Linked DNA regions of Vallitalea longa. The protein of the gene in region 2 binds, or shares a complex with, the protein of the main gene of each other region. Links are inferred from orthologs where the notes say so. Each region holds a gene or a part of one and is shown on either strand. Other genes may lie near its edges.

Region 1 (12,836 bases), on a different replicon or contig from region 2:
TGTTTTAATAAATCCCATACGTCAGCTTTTTCTCCTTGTATAACAGGAACTGGTATTTCCATAAGGATAAAATCTTCAACATCTTCAATACTATCGAATTTACCTAATGTACGAATTGTTATGTCTTTATCACCTTCTGTAATCTGACCAGCAGGCATATCAAAATTAGAACCTTGTAGTAGTTTTGATACCATATCACTATCAATACCTAATAGATCCAACTTCTCTGAATCTAATGTTACCTCAACCTGTTTTTTGACTGCCCCATTTATTGTTACTGAAGCTACCCCTTCAATTCTTTCTAATCTTGGTTTAACTACGTTTTCAACAAAATCTCCTACTTCTGACATGTCACTGCCTTCTTTGGTAACAGCAAATCCCATAACAGGCATCATACTAGGATTAAACTTTATAATCATAGGAGAACCTACATCATCTGGAAAATAGCCTGTAACCATATCTAATTTTTCTCTCATATCCAACATGGCTACATCCATATTAGTTGACTCATTAAATTCTACGATAACTAGAGAACTATTTTCTGATGATATAGATTGTATTTTTTTAACATTTTGTACAGTCGCAAGTGCACTTTCAATACTTTTTGATACTGTATTTTCAACTTCCCCTGGGCTTGCACCAATGTAAGTAGTTGAAACAGCCGCATAAGGAATGTTCATACTTGGCAATAAATCTGTATTAAGTTGAGTGAATGATACTGCTCCGAATATTACAAAAATTAGTACTATCATCACTATTGTAACTGGTTTTTTAACACTAAACTTTGATAACATATAAGTCTCCTCTCACAATTAGTTGTTGTGACTTTTTCCGACCGAACGGTCGGTCGGTAATCCTATAATACTCACTATTAAAGTTTTTGTCAATACTTAATATTTAAAAAACACCTATAATCTTTATTCTACTAATTTTTTTTATATTACATGAAAAGAAAAATAATGTAGTATATAATAATATTTCCCCTAAAAAATAAGTATTTATTCATTATTCCTAGTATCTAAACATAATATTCTCTTGAATACAGTATTATAAATTGGAAATAATTAAATATACCTTATTTAGTATTTTTTTACCTAGAAAAAACTACTATATTTTTTAATATCCCTTTGAATTTACTCCTTTGAATGGTTATTGAAGAGCGTTAAGTAAGTATTATTTAGAATTATTAATTTTATATTAATTTTTATTAATATTACTCCATGTATTAGTAATATTTGTTATGATGTAGTTATATATAATATAAGAACTTTTAAAAATACTCTTAAATTATTATTGAAATATTACATACAAACAAAATCTTTATTGTTTATTAAAAAATACCTTTCATCTTATATAATTTTTAATAGGCATTAGAGTTAAATATGTATAAAGTTGTTTTTCATATTTATATATTGAATATAACTGTTGAGGAGGGCAAAATATGAAAATTCAATGGAATAAAAGATATACTACAATAAGCATCTATACAATTCTAGTAATTTTTGGCAGTATATTATTTTATAAATTCATTGGTAACTGGAATGAAACAACAATTTTTTTAAAGAACACTCTATCTACATTATCCCCTTTTATAATAGGATTCTTAATAGCATATTTTATTAATCCACTAGTAGTTTGGTTTGAAAAAATAATAGGTAAAATCAGATTAAGAAAAAGAAAAATCAAAAGCCTTAAAACCAAAAGAGGTCTAGCAATCTTATTTTCTTATATAACCGTACTAGGTTTCATAATAGTTATTTTAGCTTTTATCATACCTGAACTTGTCACTAGTTTAGGAGATATAATTACTAAATTACCAGATCTAATAGACGATTTGATTGATGAAATTACTGCTTTTGTAAATAACAGTTCAATTGATTTTATTGATCCTGAAGCTATAAATAACTTTATCGATAATAACCTTAAAAATATTCCTGGAGCATTAAATAATGTTTACGATGTATTCAGTAACATTGTGCCTTCCCTTTATGTTCTCACTAAGAACTTTACTTTCGGTATTCTTAATATTTTGTTAGGTTTTATTATAGCCATATATTTATTAGCGAGCAAAGAAAAGTCTATAGCAAGTTTTAATAAAGGAATAATTGCTTTATTTAGAGAAAAAACATCAAATAGCCTTATAGCTATTTTAAAAGATAGTCATCAGATTTTTTCTAAATTTTTTGTAGGTAAATTAATAGATTCTTTGATTATTGGTATATTATGCTTTATCATAACAATGATAGTAAATATACCTAATGCTCTTCTAATAAGTGTTTTTGTTGGAGTTACGAATATGATTCCTTATTTCGGTCCATTCATTGGAGGTTTCGCTGGAATTATATTAGTATTATTAATAAGTCCCATACAGGCTTTATGGTTCGCATTAATCATATTAGCTCTTCAACAATTCGACGGCAATATTCTAGGGCCAAAAATCCTTGGTGATTCAACTGGACTAAGTCCATTTTGGGTAATTTTTTCAATATTAGTCGGTGGAAAATTATTTGGTTTGATTGGAATGTTCTTAGGTGTTCCTTTCTTCGCAGTAATCAAGAACATTATAGATAAACAGATAAATAAGAAATATGAAATGAAAATGAACAAAAAACAACAAGAAGTAATAGATGATGATGACATCCAAAATGAAAAAAACGAAGAGGTTGAATAACCTCTTCGTTTTTTTATATAATTAATTAAACGGTATTGGATTAGCAAAATATCTTTGGACCATAGTAATCCACCAGTAATCATCTGTTGGAGGAGAACCTACTCCATCAGTACTACTGTTAACTCCAGCACCAAATAGTATTGAAATGACCCCTGCATCTTTTGATTTATCCATATGATGTCCCCACGTTATAGTATCAATACCATTATCTGATATTCTATTATCCTTATGTGTATTGGTCTTAAAATAATTAAATCGTTCTGTAGAACCTGGTTTAAATATATCTCCAAGGAAATATGCTGGTGCGGAATCTTCATATTTAGTTGAAGTTCCATTCAAATCAGGAAACAACCCATTAGCATATGGATTTAATGCTTGACTTGTATTAATATGTCCTACTGGTATCTGCCATAAGATTACAGGAAGATTAGAACTAGTATTCATAATTTTCACGAATTCAAGGTAATTATTCCATATATCACTATTCCAGAACCATGTAGAACCTGCTGGATTATTAGCTGAATCAGGAGTCACTCCACCACCATCTAATCCATATTTATCAATTGAAACAAAATCTGCTCCATACGTTTTCACACCTGCACTAACATAATAATCAGTAATAAGTTGTGCTTTCTCTCTAATAAAATTCAATCCATCCGTTAACCCCATTGTTTCTGTTTTATGTAAAATACCATTATTTGGAACATCATGTCCATCATAAGCCCATAGATTGAATTGCCATCCATAATAAGCTTGTGGATAATATTTACTAACAATATAATTAATTGATTTCACTAGTCCTTCAACAGTATTAGGGAAATCAGGGTCTTCTCCACTAGTTAACACACCACTACTATATGCAGCACTTACTTCAGCAGTAATCTCATTAGGCTGTTTACCTGATTGTTGCATCATATATCCAAGAAAATCTGGTTCAAATACTATTCCTACAGTATCATCTTGTGCATAATCTTTACAGATATCCAAAAAGAATTTTAGATCTTTGTAATAGGCATCCATATATGATGTATCCTGAATATGTGCCAAATCCAAGCTATAACTTTCACCACTATCAGGAATATTATAATATACAAAAAACGGTATCAGACCTAATTTTCTGCTCTCAATAATAAAATTCTTAGCACGTGCTCCATCAACATTAGTCCAGCTACGCCATCCATTTATTGGACCACCATTAATGTAGATATACCTTATATCCATTCTCTTATTTCTATCATCTGAACTAAAATCTCTCCAAAAATCAAGATCTCCCTGTTTATCTTCACTCACAGAACCTATAGAAAGATAATCTGGCATACCTGGAAGACTTCCATCCCCATTTTTGATTCTTACTCCAACATATCTTTCTTCTCCTGTATTCTTTTCTTTTATTTTAAGTGAAGCACGTCCTGCTTTTTTACCCTCAATCTTAAGGATATTACTATTTTCTATTGTACAATCGATTATTGAACTATTATTAGTAATCACAGTAAAATCAGGATTATTAATTCCATTAAAACTAAGAGTATACTCAATAGGTCCTTGAGGTTGCGTGAATTGACAAACTACTTTTTGAGTATCAATACCCTTAATTATTATATTACCTGTTGCATTACCCACTACTACTGATATTTCATCACTTGCTGTAGTTCCATAGGAATTAGTTATCTCTACATAATATTTATATGTCCCCTCTATTGTTCTTCCTCTTACCTGAAAAGATTCTGTTTGAGGATTAGGTGTATTATCAGTCAAATTACCACTATGTATCTCCTCGTAATCACCTGCTCCTATCTTCTCAAATAGTTTCCAGCTTGTCCCGTTATTTCCGTACCATATGTTCCATGTCAAATCATAGTCACCATCAATATCTCCAGACCACTGATTATGGCTTAGAGATGGTATAGCAGGAACCCCTGACCCTGAAGCACTAGAAGATAAAATTGATACTGTCAAAATTAAAGTGATACATAGAACTATTGAAAAAAAACTCTTAAAATATTTTCTTGAGATTATTTTCCTCCTCCTACTTACATAATTATAGTTTTAATTCTTACATTGTAAAAAATTGGTTCACCTCCACAGAAATTTTAATTTAGGTTATTTAATGGGTAATATATTAACGATTAGATATAGATATAAGTAGAAAACATTAAGTGAAACTTAAGTATAAAGAAATATATATACGCGCGTCTTGTATTATTATATATTTTTTGTTTATATTTTACATTAGTCAATCTTGTTATAACTTATAAAATTTTGGCACAAATAGGTCATAGAATATTTAATCTTATAAACTATTTAACGTGATATAGAAAATAAAACTCGTATTTTTCTAAAAGAGGAGCCTATTTACGAAATGTGTAAATAGGCTCCTTATAAATTTATTCTACATTGCTGATTCAATTTTTGATTCTAACTGCTGTTTTGGTACTGCTCCAACAACAGTATCAACAACTTTACCATTTTTGATCAATAACATTGTCGGTATACTCATAACTCTGTATTTTTGAGCTGTTTCACCATTCTGATCAACGTTTAATTTCCCTATTTTAGCTTTTCCTTCGTATTTTTTAGCTAATTCATCTATAACAGGTGCCATCATTTTGCATGGTCCACACCAATCTGCATAAAAGTCAACTAGTACAGGTATATCTGAGTTAAGAACTTCTGCTTCAAAATTAAGATCTGTAAATGCTAGTGCCATAATAAAACCTCCTTAATTATTTTTAGATTATTATAATATCATTATATTCTAATATAGTGATATATGTCAATACTTTTTTTTCTTTTTGATATTTTTCTTGTTATAGCTTAATAGCTGAAATTATACCTTCACTCTATCATATGCTAAAATTATAGATTTATTTAAAATAATCTATATAATATTCAAATTTACAATAATAATTAATATTCAGCTATAATATATAATGCGTAAATATCAATTTAAATATACCACTTTGTACCATTAATTTCAACAATTTAAATTAGTAAAATATTTAAAGTTTAAATTAAATAGGATTTTCTTATTTACCATAAAATAAATGTTTTGATTTGCAAAAAAAGACCACTAATAGTTAATGATCTTTCTTTATTAATGCTTTATATAATATCTAATCAATAATAAATTCAAGTTTACCTGTTGCTCCATCAGCTATTTCGTATTTATCAAACACAATTACTACTTTTTGATTGCTATTTATAAAGAAACCTTGGTCTTCTTTTATACTCTTGAATCCTGATTCTCCTTTAAAGAATCCATAATGTCGATCTTTTGGAGGATTCTCTAGTAATTTCTTTATCTGTTTTTCAATACTTTCATTTGCTCTAGTCATATAATCCTTACCAAGAACATCTTCTAATGTCATTTCTTTATCAGTAGTTAAATCGATATTATAATAATATGAACCGGAGTAGGCAGGTGCAAGAGTTTCATTATGATATATGATAAATGATAAAATTGATTCATCATTATATTTTTTTTCATAATCAATTTCGAATTTTATAGGTTTATAATTTTCTTGTGTTCCACCTGTCTCAAAATACGCTTCTTTATACTCTTCTGCACGCTTTTCAGCTTCTTTTATTTGCTCATCCATTTTATTTTTTATCTCTGTATTGATTTTGTCTTGTAAGTCTACATCATTAAGACCATCAACTCTAGGAATCACAACATTTTCAGTTATGCTATCATTTTCATATTTATAATCTACAAAAGTCAGTACTCTAGCAACTCTACCTATGATAGGTAAATTAGATATTGTTTTGGCTAATGTCTTATTAGTGTTCAATACAAATATAAACAAAATACATATTAAAAAAGTAGCACCTACTGCCTTGAATCCTCTATTGAATATCATTTCTCTTCTTATCACTTTTCTGGTAGTCTCTTCAATTGTTTTTTCAACAATATCATTTAACTCTTTAGGAATAGTGATATTTTCATATTCTTGTTTCATCTTATATAATTTATTTTCCATAATTATCCTCGCTTATTTAATATTACTTTAAGTCTATTTATTCCACTATATAATCTTGATTTTACAGTATTAACATTAACCCCTGTAATATCGGCTATTTCATTAATCTTCAGACCTTGAAAATATCTTAATATTATTACCGTTTTATACTTCATATCAAGTCTTTCTATAGCTTGATGAAGATCCATTTTATCAGCAATATCAATATTTTGATATTGAACGGCTTCGGGAATATTGTTTGTAATAATAAGTCGTTTATTTTTTCTTAAGAAACTTATAGAAGTATTTATTATTATACTAAACATCCATGCTTTTATTTTATTTATGTTTTTTAGTTTATCTATTGACGTAAGGCTTTTATAAATGGATTCTTGGACAATATCCAATGCAGAATCTCTATTGTGTACATAACTGTACGCTAATCTATAAAAATCATCTTGATGAATTTTTATGAACTCAACAAGTTTGTTATAATGATCATTGTTAAATGTCGACATCCGTTATATTTACCTCCTTACATATATAAGACGTAAAAGTATATCAAAAAGTTGATAATTCTATTATAAAAAGTTGAATATATCTTTCCCATGTGCTATATTTAGTTAAAGATTAAACTTTAAAATCAAATGAAATTTAGTTAAAATTATACTTTATATTAATTTAAAATAAAATGGTAAATAAATGATAATCAAATTTAGAAAGGATTAAGTTTTTATGAACTCTACAAGACGTGGTAATAGATTTATATTTATACTTATTTCAATAATGGCTTTTGTTGGTCCCTTTACAATAAGTTATTTAGCCAAAATCTTTAATTTTAAAATAACTTATGTATGCAGTATACTGATACCTCAACTTATATTTATAGTGATTCCTGTTATTCTATATTTTATCATTACAAGAGAATCTATAAAAGAAACACTTATGTTAAAGAAATTAGATATTATTAACATTTTGATATCTATTGGCATAGGATTACTGATACAACCTCTACTAAGTGTCGTTAATATACTATCACAAATATTTTTTGAAAATCAAGTATCATCTACTATTTTTTCTATTGCTGATTTGCCATTATGGCTATTATTGATATTAGTAGCTGTACTTCCAGCAATTAATGAAGAATTTGTTACCAGAGGTATCTTAGTATCTAATTATAAAAACGTGAATATATATAAAACAGCCTTAATCAGTGGTTTATCTTTTGGAATGCTTCACCTTAATGGTAACCAATTTTCTTATGCATTCGTAATGGGAATTATATTATGTTTATTAGTTAAAATAACTGGTTCAATATATTCAAGCATGATTATTCATTTTTTAATTAATGGATTACAAATGGTTTTAGTCAAAGTAGCAATGATTTTACAAGAAATATTTGGGCAAATTACTGATTTTGATGATTTACTACAAGAATCTATAGATAGTGTAGGGCATGAGACAATATTATCACTCTTACCAGGACCGCTAATATTAACATTATTCACATTACCTGTTGTTTATCTATTATTTAAGGTAGCCGTACGACATAATAATAAACAATACCTATTCACTAAAAATGATGTTTCAGAAATAGAACAACCAAAAATTAAAAAGCCAAAAATATTTGATATCTACCTTATATTATCCATAATAATATTTGTTGCTTACGTAGTCATATATGAAATCTTAAAACTTAGATAAATATCCAAAGCATATGAGAAAAATTATTAAATTATTCTTATATGCTAGTTTGAAGATAAAGACCTATCTTTCCTAGATGACCTACTTCCATGGTCGGAGAGAATACTAACTGAATACAGAAAAACAAAGTAACTATGATGCTGCCTTAAATAGGTGGCATTTTTTGTCAAGGTACCGATGGTTTACCGTATACCCCTAAACTATGCCTAAAACCTCTATTTAATCAAATAAAAACCCTAGGCAAGCACAAACTGCAAACCCAGAGTTTCTGTGACGCACGCAAGAGTATTATCCTATTAATCAGTACTTCTTTGATTTAGCGACCACCGAATAACTCAATATGACTTATAGCTACACCTTTTTGAGTACTAAATGAATTATATGTTTCCACAATTTTAAATTCTAATTGTAAGTTTAATTCATCTTTTAAATGTATATATACCTCTTGTCTTCCCATAGCTTCATCAAAATATAAAACTGCTTTAGGAATTAAATTAACATATAATATTGCTTTTTTTACTAATCCGTAATTCATATATTCATTAATAGTATTACGAGCACCATTATATAATGCTAATCCTAAGAATCCAGAGCACTGAATTGGATCTTTAATCTCTAAATTAATAGTGCTTGGTAACTTTGTAGTCTCTCTATACCAATACTGTTCTAAAGAGTTTATATTACTGATCATTGTTTTTTTCCCATTTTTAATTTCCCATGTGTCATAACTATAAATAACATGATCACCATCTTCTACGTAAGATTCATCAATACTAAAGGCATAAAAAGTTTTGGAGTGTTTTATTGGTATTTTATAACCATCAATTTCTTCATACTCTACTTCATTCTTACTAGATAATTCTTTTTTCCCATAATTCATTTCATTCTGAAGGAGTAAATTTTTATTTTCATATTCTTCCATTTTACTTTTAAACTCATCTATTTTAGATTTATTATCTTCTATTATTTTCTGCATATTTGCAATAATTAATTTATTATCCTCTATTGTATTCTCTAACTTTTGATTTACCATTAACAAATTATCATTTTTTGATGCTAAATCAGATAGTTGTTGATCATATGTACTTATTTTATTGTTTGCTTGTTCTAATTTTGACACTAATATATCTTTTGAGTTAGTGCAAGATATCAGAAAAATACTTGCTAAAAGAAATATCACAATTCTCTTCATTCCTACATTCTCCTTATTTTTTTATATATTATTAAATAAAACTATATTCTCTTAGTATTATAAGCTAATTAATCAAATAATTTTATTAAAAACAAAAATTAACCTTTTTCCACAAATAACTTTATATGCCTATATTAACAGATAATTCAATAATAATCAATCATAAAAAGGCCTACCTTCAATTAAGAAAGTAGGTCTGTATTTGTCCTAGAGCAGTATTTTTAGTTAACATCTATATTTATATAATATCATTTATCCATTCAAAACATATTAACTTTTATATCTTTTAAAATTTAATTAACACCACTTCTAACATACTCTAGGCCATCTTTTCCATATAATGATTGTAAAGTTATATTATTAACATCCAAATATTCCCTATCAACAACTACAATTCCACTTACAGAATTCATTTTTTTATTTATTACACTTCCATTTGTTGAACTAAAAATATTACTATCCACTAAACCAATAGATTTTGAGAATTTATTATAGATACCACAAACTGTTCCATTAGGATCATAACATAAACAATTAGAAGATGCTGCATCACTTTTTACATTTTCTCTCATACTTAATAATTGACATCCTTCTGAATTACTCCAACTACCATCTCCATCTTTAGCAGGATAATTAGGATATTTATATGTATTATAACCTACATGGATATTAATGCCATTGCTTGTACTATTATACCATTCTGTTGCACCGTATCTAATAACCTTTGCATTCTTAATATTGAAGGCTGGATATGTACTTTTATGTAAAAATTCTGCAATACTATACACACCATCTAATAATGTTGGAATATCATATTTAGTCCCTTTAGGTTTGTCTGGTAAAGTTGACGCTTGATCAGTAAAAAAAATTATTTTATTGTTTTTAATAATCAGTGAGATAGCACCATACCTATCAATACTATATTCAGATCTACCATTCTCTTTATTATATTTTGTATTGGTATTTAAACCTGCACCCTCAAAGAAAAAAATTATAGGTTGATTATTACAAATTGCTTGTTTAATTTTTTCATTGTTGGCATATGTATTAATTCTATGTAATGCATCTCTTTGTATTGATGTTAAATTATTACTATTTACATATGATTCAATTTCATCATATGATAAAATTTGATCTAAAGTATAATTTTTACATTTCAAACTATAACACCCTGAACCTGAGTTACAACTTATTCCAATATAATATTTAACCCCTGCCTGCACAGATTTTTTCTCAATTAAATCCGCCTGACCTGCACCTTTTGAAGATTTACCTATTAATTCTCCCCTAACACTTTCTTTATGAATTTCTATATTCACATCTAATGATTCTTTCAATGGTTTAACATAGAAATTAGCTTTTCCATCTTCCTTGAATTGTGCATAATACCAGTGCACATCACCTTGATTAATTAGTATGGGTTTAGTTGGATTGTCGTTATTGAGTCTAGTAGCATCTTTAACTGTAATTCTAGCTTCAGCAGTATTATCATTTTCATTTGATTCTACCGCAGTAAGTGAATCTGCTACAATACTTATTTTGTAAACCCCTGGTTCCATAAAATTAGCAGTAAATGATTGTTCTATATATGTCCTAGCCTTAAAATTTTCTTTTCTCCAGCCAAGATTAGTTAATTGATTATTAACTAATACTTTAATATTTGTTGTACCTTCAACGTTATCATAACTGAAATTATTAACTCTGAAATTAATTCTTACATCTTGGCAAAGTTCAACAGTACTTGGAACAATATTAGTTATTATTGTTTGAAGATTTGGTATGCCCGCCCATATAAATGTGCCTGTTACTTTATTATTGGAAAGATCTAAATCATCATATAAAGCCTCAATCTCTATTTCATGAGTACCTCCTATAACTCCATTTATTTCAAGAGGATAGTTAATAACTGTCATAGCAGGTACTTTTGATACATAAAAAATACCACTTTCACCTATTTCCCCATCTCTTTTAACAGTAACATTGAATCCATCTGAATCAATATTAGTATAATTAGCTATTTGGAAGTTAAAATTTGCTGGACCTCCAGAAGGTAGTGGAGTGGGTTGTCCCGTAGCTAAAATTAGATTCTGTACTCTAATATCACATTTTCCCATTATTCATTTTCCTCCTTTAATTTTGTCTCTACAGCCTCAGCTTCGTTTATTATAGCTGTAAATGTTATTTTTTCTTTATCAATATATTCTAAAGCATCAGCCTTACTAAGTTTACAGCTCATTTGTTCTTCTATCTTTTTCATTGTATCACCTTCCTATTTTTTTTATAAAGTAATCGCGATTAACTTCTACATTAATAATAGATATAATTTAATAAAAAAAGTCAACTTATTCTACTAAACTATTATCTTAGCCTTAATAAGATTTCCTAGGTTTATTGGCTTGATGTTATGTTATCATGGTATTTTACGACATTACCACGACATACATTAGATTTTTATATTAAATTATCATATCTTTTAATACAATGTACCTTGAACTATTTAAATGTTAACAATCTAAAGAGTTAATGGAAGGCAAAAGAAAAATTAAGGAAATTATCCTTAGAAAAATAAAGAAAAGCATTACTTTGAAAAAGCATGATGACAATACTCATCTATATTACTACTAACATTAATGAATCATAAAAGACTAGAAAACGGATTAGAAAAAACTAGGCTAACACAAATATAAATCTAAATTTTATGTTAAGTCAATAGATAAGTATATTCTTATAATGTACATTATCTAATGATAGTTTATTCGTATACGGTAAATAGTCAGTACCTAGCCATCCAGATCCACCTATGAGATAATCCAAGATAACTTCATTTACTTTAATCACTCTTAGAGGTTTTAAAGTTACTTGAATTACTTGGAGGTTTTTTATGAATTTTTTCTAGAGAAATTAAACGCCAGTATAATCTTACCCAGTGGACACCTATTACTAATATAAATGATACAATAAGTAATGTAAGAAAGTGATCACTTAAGAATGCATGATTATTAAATATAATATAAGATTTTAAAAAATTAAAGCGCCTCATGGAGGAAAGTAACTTGAAGGTAAACAAAAGTCAAATAGCAAGAGAATTGGGAGTTGATACGTGTACTGTTGATAAATATATTAATGGCTATACAAAGCCATCTACACGTTTATCTAATATAGTTGAATTTTATCCGATAATCAAAGAACTACTTAGTGATGAATCTAAATATTTTATTATAAACGTGTGTTTTGGCAATATTCAAAAGATAAGTTTATAGATTATCTCTTAACAAAACACAAGATATTTTGTTTTCATTTTTAAATAAAA
Region 2 (12,676 bases):
TAAACGAATATTTTAATTGTATCCTATAGCTTCTCAATAATTCTTGATATTTTCTAAAATACATCAATTTGCTTAGAACTCTCATTCGCTACCTCAACTAATGGTCCCTTGACCAAACAATCAAATGCAATATTACTACCACGAACAATTAGTAGTTTATCATCTATACTCAAATCAAAATGGTTCTTGATATCCTCTGTCAATACAATATGTTTTTCATCAATCATTTCTATATGACAATAACTTTTGCCTTTATATGATATAATTTTACCTAATGATTCTTCTGTCTCCAATTCTGGATTATTTTCAATTATTCTTGATAACTTAGAATTTTTTAGAGTTTCTATCCCAGTTATACAAAAACCTCCTGAAATTTTACTGCTTGTAAATAAAATAAGACCTGATTGTTCTATCAATTTATATTCTTCTACAGTTTCTTTTGGAAAACAGAACTTATTATCATCTTTGATGACAGACCAACCGAATACAAATTTTCCTTGATGCCTAAGTTGTGGCATATTCTCAACTCCTCATTATCATTCTTTTTAGATTATTTATAGCCTATTCCCTCATTTTCTCAATCAACGCTATCTGTGCTTCAAGTCCTTGTTTATATATCACTAATAAATCAAGCCTAGCTTTTAATAAACAATTAACTTCGTCTCTATCAATAGTTGTTATAAAAAAAACTGCAATCGAAAAAGGAATAGGGTCATATCCAAATTTCGAATTGTTGCGTAGACCGTTGAATTAGCGGTTTTAATTATTTTATTATGGCTTCTTCCAAAATTCATTTGCACACGAAACATAATGCTCTTCAATAGTGTAATTATCTTTTTGGGTATATATTATTTTATCTTTGTTAAAATAATCCATTGGATTAAGGAAGTAACGAATTTTATCAGTATTATTTGACTCAAAATTGAATTCATAATTACTATAACAATCTAGTTGAAATAAATTCTTTGTCATATATTTAAAATAATCTTTCTTAGTAACTAACTCTCCATCATAATATGCTTCATTAATTGTTATTTCTTTATCTTCAATTATAGCTTGACCCAATTCCTGAAGACTTAGTAATTCATTATTCTCTTTGCAGTAAATTCCCATACTTGCATCTAAAAATACCCATTTATCAAGGTCATATGAATAAATTACATTAACCACATGACAATCTGTAAAATCAAAGCCTATAGGTCTACATGTTATATACCTAGATTTAAACCCCATGGATAGAAATACTTCATTCATAGCTATAGAAATCAATCTGCAATTAACCCCTTCTTCATCATTTATACACTGTTTTAGGATATCAATTGCATTTCGATCACCTTTCGGATATATAGACCCATCATGAATAGTATTCTTATTAAACCAATTAAATAAATTTAAAATACGTGATACTTCATTTCCATCTCCTGCAACTTCCATAAGGTTATATTTATTCCTTAATTTTCTCAAATTAATATCATTACATGATTGATAATTAAAGTCCATCTTTTCTTTTTTCTCTGGACTATAGTCTCTAAATTTTTTTAACAAATATAGATATTCTTCGTAATATTTTTCATGCATTAACATTTCCCCCTACCTTCTAAACATATTAAATAAGTAATTTTTTATATAGTCATCTAATGTTCTATAAAATATCAATGTGTTATTATTAGATAATTATATATCTTTATTTTACTATGGGGTTTAATTCATGTCAAAAAAATGCTTTAAATATAGAATATTAAGAAAATAGATAGGAATTTATACTTTTTTAATATTTACCTGTTTACTCTTATCTACTCCTTTCTCAACTTCCAATATGTACTCATCTAGCTCATTACTTATTTTAACTATTTTTTCCTTAAATAAATTATTCTCACATATGTTGTCATCAAAAATTTTACATAACCTATTAACTTTAACTTTTAAATCAGTTTTTCCATTTATTTTATACATCATATCACCTCTTATGACTTATTTTATATCTTTAGTGACATTTTTGCAACAAAAGGCTATTATATTTTTAGACTTTTATAGATAAAATTCTATTACAGGCTAATAATATAGAAGAGGTGTTTGTGTTGAACAAAGAAAATCTATCAGAAACAATAGGCCATCGCATAATGATCAGAAGAAAGCAACTAGGCTATACACAGGAACAAGCAGCAGAAAAATCCAACCTTAGCCACCAATTTTTTTCAACTGTCGAGACAGGAAAAAAGAATCTTAGAGCAGAAAGTATCATAAAAGTTTCTAATGCACTAAATGTTAGTACAGATTATTTGTTGTTAGGCACTACTAATAAAAAAGACTTTGATAATATTTCTAATATTATTTCTGAACTAAATGGAAAAGAATTGCATTGCTTGGAAGAGATAATAAAAAATTATATTATTGCGTTGGGATATAAATAAATATTTCAATATAATAAGAACCTATCTATTCGCTTTTCTTATAGTATAAAATTCTTCAATATCATACTTAAGAAATTTAGTGATAGGTTCTTTTTATTATTTATAGGAAATAATCACTTTAATAAAAGCTAACTATTTAAAACAATATAAATTAATGCTTATGGTTCATTAAAATAAAAAACCCTAATTCTATTATTTGAGTAAAATTAGGGATAAATCCATTTTTAAAATTTACATATTTATGTATAACTATTAAATAATAATATTTGAGCTTATCATAATTGAAACTTTTCTATTAGTTGTTCCATTGTAGTTGCAATGTCAGCCAATTTTTCTGTGGACCTAGATATTTCTTCCATAGAAGCAGTTTGTTCTTCAACAGAAGCACTTACTTCTTCAGTCGACGCAGCTGATTCTTGGGTGACACCATTTATTTCCTCAACAAATGAAAATGCTTTTTCTTTATTTTCACTTATTTGAACTAATGATTCATTAAGCTTCCTAAATAATTCGATTGTTTTTTTAGTAGAATTCTCAATCACATCATATGTTGAAATAGTTTCATCTAAGTAATTATCAACATTATTAACGATTTCACCTGCTTTAGCCATATTATTATTGGTAACTACAATTTCTTTAGTCATTTTGTTTAATATATCTGATATATCTTCTGTCGCTTCTTTTGTATCATCCGCCAATTTACTTATCTGTTCTGCTACAACTGCAAAGCCCTTACCAGCATCACCTGCTCTTGCAGCTTCAATAGTAGCATTAAGAGCTAATAGATTAGTTTGATTAGCTACATTGGATATGGTTATCAATATGTTTTCTATTAACTTAGATTGTTCTGCTAACTCTTCTGTATTACTATTCACTTTGTTAGCCACATCCATATTCAAGACATATTCTTCTTTTAATTTTTCTATCACTTTTCTACCTTGTATGTTAACTTCCTTTACCTTGCTGGTTCCACTATTGACTGTAATAGATAATTGTTGGGACTCTGCAATTAAATCACCTAATTCAGATAATTCCTTAACAACATTATCTGATTTTCTAGCTTGAATAGTAGCGCCATCTGCAATTACTTCTACTGCTTTTGCTATTTCCTCTGCCGTAGAAGCATTTTCACCTATTGTATTAGACAATTTTTTTGAAGAATCCTTGAGTTGTATTGAATAATTTGAAATATCATTTAGTATTCTCTTGACATTATTAGTTATTATTTCAAATGCTTTTCCTAACTCACCTATTTCATCATTTCTTTTCATTATCTTATCAGGTACACTAACTGTTAAATCCAATTTTGATAATGAAATTGCATGTTTAGTTGCAAGGGCAATAGGTTTTGAAAACAAATTTCCTATAAAATATATGATTACTACTCCTATTAATAATGAAATTACAATTAAACATATTAAATTATTTCTTAATTTTGTTACATCAGACAATGAATCACTTTTAAGAGAATTAATAGCTATACTCCAACCAGTATCACCTATGGGGTGATATCCGCAGTAGTATGTTTTGCCTTCAAAATTGTATTCATCTGTACCTATTTCTCCTTGCACCATTTTACTAATTACGGCTGTCAAGTCACTTTCTTCATTACTTAATACACGATCTTGATTTGATACAATATCAATATTATTACTAGCCATGATATTTCCATTTTGATTCACCACATAAGCTACACCGTTTGCATTACTCATAATATTATTTATTGAATTATTAAGATACTCCGGTTTTAGAAAACCAACTATAATCCCATCTATATCATTATTTTTTATTGGTGATGACACAAAATATTCCATACTATCCATAATGTCACTATCTCTCAATTCACTGAAATATGTATTTTCTTTCATAGCTTCCTTAAAGTATTCTCTATCACTTACATCTGCTGTTTCACCATTAGTAAAATGTGCAGTCCCATTTTTATCTACAATAAACATACCTGAAAATATAGGATTTCCCTTTACTTCTTTTTCAATAGCATCTTTTTGTACTTTCCAATCTAAAGACTTAATTACATTTCTTTTGGCTATACCATCCATTATAGCTTTTGCAATATTAATTTCTGATTCAATATATCTACTATAACCTTGAGCTAGTTCTATTAATTCATTGTCAACTGTACCTTTTAATGCATTAATTGATGATACAGAGGCTAATACTCCAATACCACCACTAATTATTACTATTATTATAGTAAAATATGTCATTAATTTAAATTTTATACTTTTAAGCATATTTATTCCTCCCTGTATATCTCTGTTATTAATAGTTACTTTTAAGTATATAAAAATGTAAATTTATGAATTAAAATTAATCACTTTATGTCATAATTAATATTGCCTATATATTGTGTAATTGCAATATATTAATATTATTGGTAAAAACTAAGTTTACTTTACTAATATGAAATATCCCTGCATAATATCATTTTTCATAAAGCAATTAATATTTTTAGCAACTATATAGATTAAAATGCAAACTATTTAGAGCATATTACTTATTATACCATAAAAAAACCAATCTATAAAGAGTAATTACTCTTGTTAGTTGCTTATTAAAAGTAGTAATTTATCATATCCTATTATTATAGAAGGAGGTGTATTCTTTTAATGAATAATAAAATCATTGATTTAAATATTTTAGGAAAAAATATTAAGCAATATAGAATACAAAAAGAACTAACTCAAGAAAAACTTGCTGGTTTAACAGGACTCTCAATCCAGTACATCGGAAATATTGAAAGAGGTAATACAACAGCTTCTTTAGAAACGATCATGAAAATCTGCTTAGCTTTAGAAATAACACCGAATCAATTGTTAATAACTTCATCCAGTACTACTCCTAATGCATTAGCTGAACAAATAATAGACTCTTTATCAGATAAATCCCCTGAATTTCTTAAACATATAATTGCATATATAGAATTTCTGCAAAAACGCGAACCGTTTTAACACCTTATCATCCCCTAAATATAAGTATTTCAATACAAGTATATTTAGGGGATAAATTTTAATTATATTACTAATTCTTCAGAAGCTATGCGTCTTGCCAAATCTTCTACTTTATCTTTTAGTATATCTCTAGTTTTTCTAAAATCTTCTATGGTACCACCAGATGGATCAATAAGTCCCCAGTCTTCAGTATGCTTACTAGGTAGATAAGGGCAATTGACATTACACCCCATTTTAATTACAATATCAATATCATTGGGTATATCTGTTAATAACTTAGGTTTATGACTACTTATATCTATACCAACTTCTTTCATAACTTGTACAGCCATAGGCTTTACTTGTGGATAATTTTCTGTACCTGCTGAATATACATCCATGACATTTTTATCAAGACTCTTCGCCCATCCCTCTGCCATTTGGCTTCTACATGAATTGTGAACGCAAACAAATGCAACTTTATATTTCATTACAATCTCCTCCATTTTTCAATTTGATTTTATACTATTAAGAAATCTGTTTACCATCCCTAAACCAGTGCTTAGTCTTATTAGCGATATTAACAAGAGTTAGCATTACTGGCACTTCCACCAATACTCCTACAACTGTTGCTAAAGTAGCACCTGACTCCAATCCAAATATTGATATTGAAACTGCTACCGCCAGTTCAAAAAAATTACTTGCTCCTATCATACCTGCTGGTGCTGCAATATTATGTTTAAGTCTTAATAGTCTGGCAGAGCCATAAGCTAATAAGAAAATTAAAAAAGTCTGGATTATGAGAGGTATAGCAATCAGTAAAATATGAATTGGATTATTAATAATAATTTCACCTTGAAAAGAGAATATCATTATTAATGTTAGTAGCAATCCAATAATGGTAGTACTATTGAATTTCTTAAGAAATATATTCTCGTAATAATCGATCCCTTTTATTTTGATAATATATTTTCTGGATAGATACCCTGCTATTAGTGGTATCACTACAAACAATACTACTGATAACAATAATGTATCATATGGAACCGGCACATCACTCACACCTAAAAGTATTGCAACTATGGGAGCAAATGCAAATAGTAGTATAATATCATTTACTGCAACCTGAACCAAAGTATAAGCCGGATCACCTTTAGTGAGATGACTCCATACAAAAACCATTGCTGTACATGGCGCAGCTCCTAATAATACTGCTCCAGCTAAATAATCTTCCGCTAAATTAGAATCAATGAAATTTCGAAATACGACCTTAAAGAAGAACATAGCTATAAGATACATTGTAAAGGGTTTGATTAACCAGTTAGTTATACAGGTTATCGCCAATCCTTTTGGTTTTTTGGTTGCTTTTACAATACTTGAAAAATCCACTTTCAACATCATCGGATATATCATTAACCATATTAATATAGTAACTGGTATAGAAACTTTTGCATATTCAAATTCACTAAGTGTTTTTGGTATTAAAGGAAACCATTTACCAATTAATACACCAATAACTATACATAGTGCAACCCAAATGGTTAGATATCTCCCAAAGAAATCCATTTTATTATTTGGTTTTTTATTGTCCATTTTCCGGCTCCAATCTTATTAATTTCAGTACTTTTTCTTTATCATCAGCTATTAGTTGACAATTGAAACATAATTCTTTGTATTTATCGTATCTTCTCATATCATTCAAAAATAATTTATCTGTTTTGAACTTACTATCAAGATATTTAATCAATAATCTATTTTCTTCTTGAAATTCTTTGCTTAATTTATAATGAACCCATTGTGCCTTTTTAGATGATGTAATGATTCCAGTATTTTTGAGTTTACTTAAATGTCTGGAAACATTTGATTGAGTCATTTCTAGTAGAACTTCAATCTCACATACACATAGCTCATTATTAATCAACAGACTAATAATTCTTAACCTATTTTCATCCCCGAGGGTTTTAAATATTTCTACCATAGCTTACCTCCTTATATGATTATATTCAAATATACTCATATATTATCATGAATTTTATCATAAATCAATAATAATTATTTATTTTTATTTTTCATAATATATTTATGTTTTTTATTGACAACATACAAAACAAATGATATTATATGGTTAATTAGTTAACCAACTAACCATATATGTATAAGCAGGTGATGAAAATTAATATTAATACAAATAGTAATATCCCCATATTCAATCAGATATCAAATATGCTAGAAGACTATATACTGGATGGAACGTATCAAGCTGATGAGGCTATAATATCTACAACTCAGCTATCTAAGTTGTTAAAGATCAATCCAGCTACCGCAATAAAAGGAGTCAGTATTCTTACAGAACAAGGTATACTCTACAAACGACGTGGTATGGGAATGTACGTATCCAAGGAGGCCCAAGATATAATTATGGAAAAAAGAAAAGCTTCACTCAAGAAAGATACCCTCAAAAGATTAATTCAAGAATGTAAAAAACTTAATATAACCAAACAAGCAATAATAACTATGATTGAGGAGGATTGGGATGATTAAATTCAATAATGTATCAAAAAACTATGGAAAAGTTCAAGCTCTCAAAAATATTGATCTTGATATTACGGAAAATAAAATATATTGTCTTCTAGGAGAAAATGGAGCTGGAAAAACTACATTTTTAAGATGTATCTCTGGTTTAACTCAAGTAAGCAACGGAGAATTATTAGTTAATAATTCAAAAGTCAATAAACTATATATGCCAGAAATTGTCTGCTTCGTTGAAGAAAGAGAAAATCATATTAATCTTAGAATTAAAGATCTAATAAAGCTTGCATCAGATTTTCAAGATAATTTTGATATTCAATTCGCTAAAGATATGATAGATAAATTTAATTTAAAACCAAATAAAAAGTTCAAACAGCTGTCATTCGGTATGAAAACTATGGTTAATACTATAATAGGCCTAGCAAGTACTAATAAAATAGTATTATTTGATGAGCCTGTATTAGGTTTTGATGTTATTATGCGTAATAAATTCTATTCCTTATTAGAAGAAAGCTCTAAAAGACATCCAAAAATAATAATTGTATCTACTCACCTTATTGATGAGATCGCAAAAATAGCTGAAGATATTATTATAGTTCATGAAGGTTCTATATTACTGAATACAGATATACTTGATCTTCAAGAAAAATGTTACAGCGTTACTGGACTATCATCAGACGTTGATAGAGCTGTACAGGGCAAAAATATTGTTAACGTCAATAATATAGGAAAATTCAAAACAGTAACCATCTACGATACAAGAATTAAAAATAATGATAAAATAGAAATCGCCAATATTGGTTTACAAGATTTCTTTGCTAATTTAATTGGAGGTGAAATCAATGAATAAAGCTAAAAAAGTTGCTCAGTTCAACTTTAAATATGGATGTAAGGAAACTTACATAATCACAATCAGTATCGTTACATTTACAATAATAAGTATGATAATTAACTTTTTTTTAGGTCAATCTAATACAGAAAACCAATCCATAGGAAATTTATTTGCACTTATTAACATTTTAGCTCCTATCTTCATTATCCTTAAATATTATAGGAAACTTATTAATATTGGTGCAAAAAAACTTGATTTTTTCAAAGGTTGTATACTTAATTATATAGTATTCGCTGTAATTGTATCCATTATTAATATTTTATTTTATTATGTGATTGAGCCTCTAATTTGGGGCAGCAGTTTTAATATTTCTTTTTTACCAGCATTCGATTGGACTTCATCTGGTGTATTTGCCTGCTTTATTTATCAAACAGGATTTTATATACTGATAAGTGTATTTATTCATACATTAGTATTGTATCAAAACATGTGGATTGGCTGGGTTGCTGACGTATTAATAATAACAATAATAAGCGTGTTTACTCCAATAGCTCCACTTAGACAAGTATTGATTACCTTTTTTAGAGCAACAACCCTCAATCCTAGTTTTATAATGCAGTTTATATGGGATATTCTTCTTGCAGGATTATTGTATGTTTCAACATTGTATAACCTTTCAAAAAAATAAAAATCAATATATAAATATTAAATTATTTCATATTAAAAACCTCTATAAATATCATAGAGGTTTTTAATTCGTTTAATAGTCCTGTATTTACATTTAATTTTTCAAATTAGCATTAGATGATTATGGTTCTTCTGTAAATGAGATTAATCTATTATCCACTTTAAATTCTTCAAATTCAAACCAATCATCTACATCTTCTGTGGATGCGAATAGCCCTATCCTTGCATTATCTAATGTAGCATTATCAACATTAGCTACCTCTACCCAGTTTTGTCCATCTTCAGAATAATATCCAGTATAATTGTCATTATTCTTTAATAACTTCAAGTAAATAGTAGCATTTGTATATCCTGCTTTTTCTGGCTTAACATCTTCAACATTATCACCATTACTCCTAGTGTTCATAGCAATTAAAGGATTTCCCATCTTATGCATTCTTGCAATTTGCACAAAATTATCATCATCTTTATAAATCAATAATCCTGCTTGCTCATATCCTGTAGTTGTTACACCTGTCATTTTTACAGTCACACTATAATTTTCATTATCTTGTGCATTTGGCTCTGTAATAAACAAATTATTTCCTTTTGGTTCAAAATTATTCCAATGACAACCTGCTGTTTGTTTAATTGAAATCTTATCAGAACCATCTTGAGCAAATTTCCATAGATTAGAATTTTCTCTAACAATCTCCCAATTTTCACTTAGTTCTTTTATTTCATTTGCATCATCTATATCAATGACAAAATCGACCCAACCATTAGAAGATATATTTATGGTAAATTCTTTCTCTTCTTCATTCCATTCACTTGTAATATTATCATATTGTTTTGAACCGTCATCATTAGTCATACCATCTAATATTCTGATAACTGGTTCTGAATTCAACCCTTTTAACACTAATTTACTTGATCTATATCTATCATCTTTTCTAACATCATCTGGAATGAATTCATTTAGTAGATATTCATCCATTTGAGTATCATGGTCAGAATCCCAATGTGAAGTTGTATCTACATCGTATCCTACCCAAATATCATTTTTATCAACAAGAAAATTATTATGCTGTACTTTTACATGAGTTAAATCCTGTGAATCAATAACGAAATATGAATAAGGAGAAAATTCAATATTTGCATTTATCTTATTTTGAAGTTTGAATGCAGCTGATTGTTTTGAATCTAATTCACTATCCAATCTGCTGTCTATGTTCCAATTATTATTGTATGCAAACCATACATCATCTTTATTGGATACATAAGCATCTCCTGTATAATTTTCTTCATATTTTTCATTGAAATAATTTACTATTCCATCACTATTTTTCAATTCATTCGTTACATAATTATAGTCAATGACATTCTCAAATTTCTCAAGAATCTCTGGTTTCGCCAACTTAGGAATAGTTGGTAGTGTACCATATCTGCCAGTGAAGTAAGTCATCATTGTTGTATCACTATATCCATTATTATTACTATCACCATATAGATAATCCAGTGGATTAAGTTGATTTTGTGATAGCTTCCTTAATGAATAAGGATTTGCTGAATAAGCAACTTTTGTATTCTCAATAACTTCTTCTCTAGTTGGAATATTATAATCTACCATATATTCCATTGCCTTTGCTATAGCAGCTGTAAACGTAGGAGTAAATTGATCTTTTACACTTGTTGAATAATATGGGTGTTCAAATGTGAAGACTGTTGCTCCTACTCTAGCTTGCTGAATCATACGCATTGGATAAAACAATTCTGGGAATGTTACAGGACCACGGCATTCTTCAACACCTTTCCAAACTGAAAATGTATCATTTCCATATAGAGGTCCAAAATTCTCAATAAACCACATCCATGAATCAATAAGTGATCCCCAGTTACCAGCAGCCTCTGCTAACCAAGCTCCTTGTACAACACTTTCATCTGAATTATAGTCATCAGGATCCCATGCTGATGTAGTTTTTGCTATCAATACAAAATTATCGTTATATTTTTCAAGAGCATCATAAAGAATCTCATTATCTATTACACTCTGAATGTAGTCGTTATTGTCGTTCATATCTGAATACACAACATGTCCACCATACATAGCTGCTAACTCTAATTGTCTTGCCATATATAAGGAACGTGCTTCTCTTTCCCAGCTACTTGTAGCGTTATGATTTTCTGAGAAAAATACTCCTATCATATTTGGATATTCCTCATACATTTTATGAGTCCATTCAATTGATGGTGGCTCATATTTTCCTCCGCCAGATGTACCTGAATTAGACACCATAATGAAAAATGGAGCATCATCTGTTATATCTTCCGGTGTATTCATAAGAGTTTTTTCACAAGTTTCCTCGTACCAATCAAGTGTTGATTTATTAGCTTTCACATTACCTGATGCATGAATAATTATAGCTTGATTATCTCTTAAATCTTCTCTCAAAGCATTTCCGTTTTCATCTCCACCAACTATAGCATTCCAGAATCCTTGAATACTATTTCCACCTTGTAAAGGTCCATTTAAACCTTCTGCATTTGATATAACCCTGTACAAATGGTGTAGAAACAATGGATTTTCATTATTGATTTCTATCCTTAACTCTTCAGGTTCTACTTCTCCCTGATATGACTCTCCTAATTCATTTATTATATTATCTATATTATTTGCTGTATAACCAATTCTCCAGCCTTCACCTGTACCTGCAGAATACCATATTCTCATTGTATCATTTTCTATAATAAACGTAGAGCGATAGATGAAGTCACTATCCCAGCTGTCACGATCTACGCGAAGCATAGGGTTTTCGTAATTTGTCCATGTTATACCATCATTTGACCTTGCAAAAAATAGTTCCGTAAATTCTGAATTACCGCCATCTGGATATGCTGGAAAAATAGTAAAATATTCATCTTTCTCTTCAACATATTCAACATCAATATGCCAAGGCTGATATCCCCTCTGTATAAAAGTATCCTTCAATGATACAGGCATTGACCAATTTTTTCCATCACTTGAAGTTCTATAATCTACATGATTAGTTTGATTATTATAACCTCTATCTCCAGTATTTACACACCACATATACCATTCATCATCTGATTTTTTAACTATTGATGGAGATAATATATCATAACGTTTATCAGAAATAACAACGGTTTCTGGTGATGATACACTATATCCTTCATCAGATTTTTTCACTTCAATCAATCTTACCTCTGAAGGCTGAAATCCATCTTGTCCATAAGGTATATCATCTTTTGACCATACATAATAAACACGA

The links.
Region 1: the proteins of QMG30_RS00195 (region 2) and trxA are in contact, whole or in part, in an NMR structure (PDB 2IPA), measured with the Bacillus subtilis proteins. The link is inferred for Vallitalea longa from one-to-one orthologs.

The regions. Positions count from the first base shown.
Region 1 is NZ_BRLB01000008.1:92,005-104,840, forward strand. What follows is about bases 3,720-6,675. They hold trxA (thioredoxin), read right to left. Parts: upstream 5,379-6,675; coding sequence 5,061-5,378; downstream 3,720-5,060. Other genes in these bases: QMG30_RS13650 (early set domain-containing protein), read right to left, coding at 3,720-4,627; QMG30_RS13660 (DUF3298 and DUF4163 domain-containing protein), read right to left, coding at 5,785-6,651; QMG30_RS13665 (RNA polymerase sigma factor), read right to left, coding at 6,654-6,675. Also shown: QMG30_RS13640 (efflux RND transporter permease subunit), read right to left, coding at 1-794; QMG30_RS13645 (AI-2E family transporter), read left to right, coding at 1,442-2,671; more of QMG30_RS13650, read right to left, coding at 2,693-3,719; more of QMG30_RS13665, read right to left, coding at 6,676-7,148; QMG30_RS13670 (CPBP family intramembrane glutamic endopeptidase), read left to right, coding at 7,366-8,334; QMG30_RS13675 (synaptonemal complex protein 1), read right to left, coding at 8,651-9,526; QMG30_RS13680 (hypothetical protein), read right to left, coding at 9,820-11,640; QMG30_RS13685 (hypothetical protein), read right to left, coding at 11,640-11,783. UniProt on the Bacillus subtilis protein: Participates in various redox reactions through the reversible oxidation of its active center dithiol to a disulfide and catalyzes dithiol-disulfide exchange reactions.
Region 2 is NZ_BRLB01000001.1:34,731-47,406, forward strand. The notes cover bases 4,147-6,942. They hold QMG30_RS00195 (arsenate reductase ArsC), read right to left. Parts: upstream 5,851-6,942; coding sequence 5,443-5,850; downstream 4,147-5,442. Other genes in these bases: QMG30_RS00185 (methyl-accepting chemotaxis protein), read right to left, coding at 4,147-4,663; QMG30_RS00190 (helix-turn-helix domain-containing protein), read left to right, coding at 5,039-5,380; arsB (ACR3 family arsenite efflux transporter), read right to left, coding at 5,888-6,942; QMG30_RS00205 (ArsR/SmtB family transcription factor), read right to left, coding at 6,942-6,942. Also shown: QMG30_RS00165 (hypothetical protein), read right to left, coding at 54-518; QMG30_RS00170 (transglutaminase-like domain-containing protein), read right to left, coding at 772-1,578; QMG30_RS00175 (Spo0E family sporulation regulatory protein-aspartic acid phosphatase), read right to left, coding at 1,759-1,953; QMG30_RS00180 (helix-turn-helix domain-containing protein), read left to right, coding at 2,076-2,411; more of QMG30_RS00185, read right to left, coding at 2,687-4,146; more of arsB, read right to left, coding at 6,943-6,952; more of QMG30_RS00205, read right to left, coding at 6,943-7,337; QMG30_RS00210 (GntR family transcriptional regulator), read left to right, coding at 7,526-7,900; QMG30_RS00215 (ATP-binding cassette domain-containing protein), read left to right, coding at 7,893-8,738; QMG30_RS00220 (hypothetical protein), read left to right, coding at 8,731-9,408; QMG30_RS00225 (glycoside hydrolase family 98 domain-containing protein), read right to left, coding at 9,529-12,676. UniProt on the Bacillus subtilis protein: Catalyzes the reduction of arsenate [As(V)] to arsenite [As(III)]. In vitro, can dephosphorylate para-nitrophenyl phosphate (pNPP).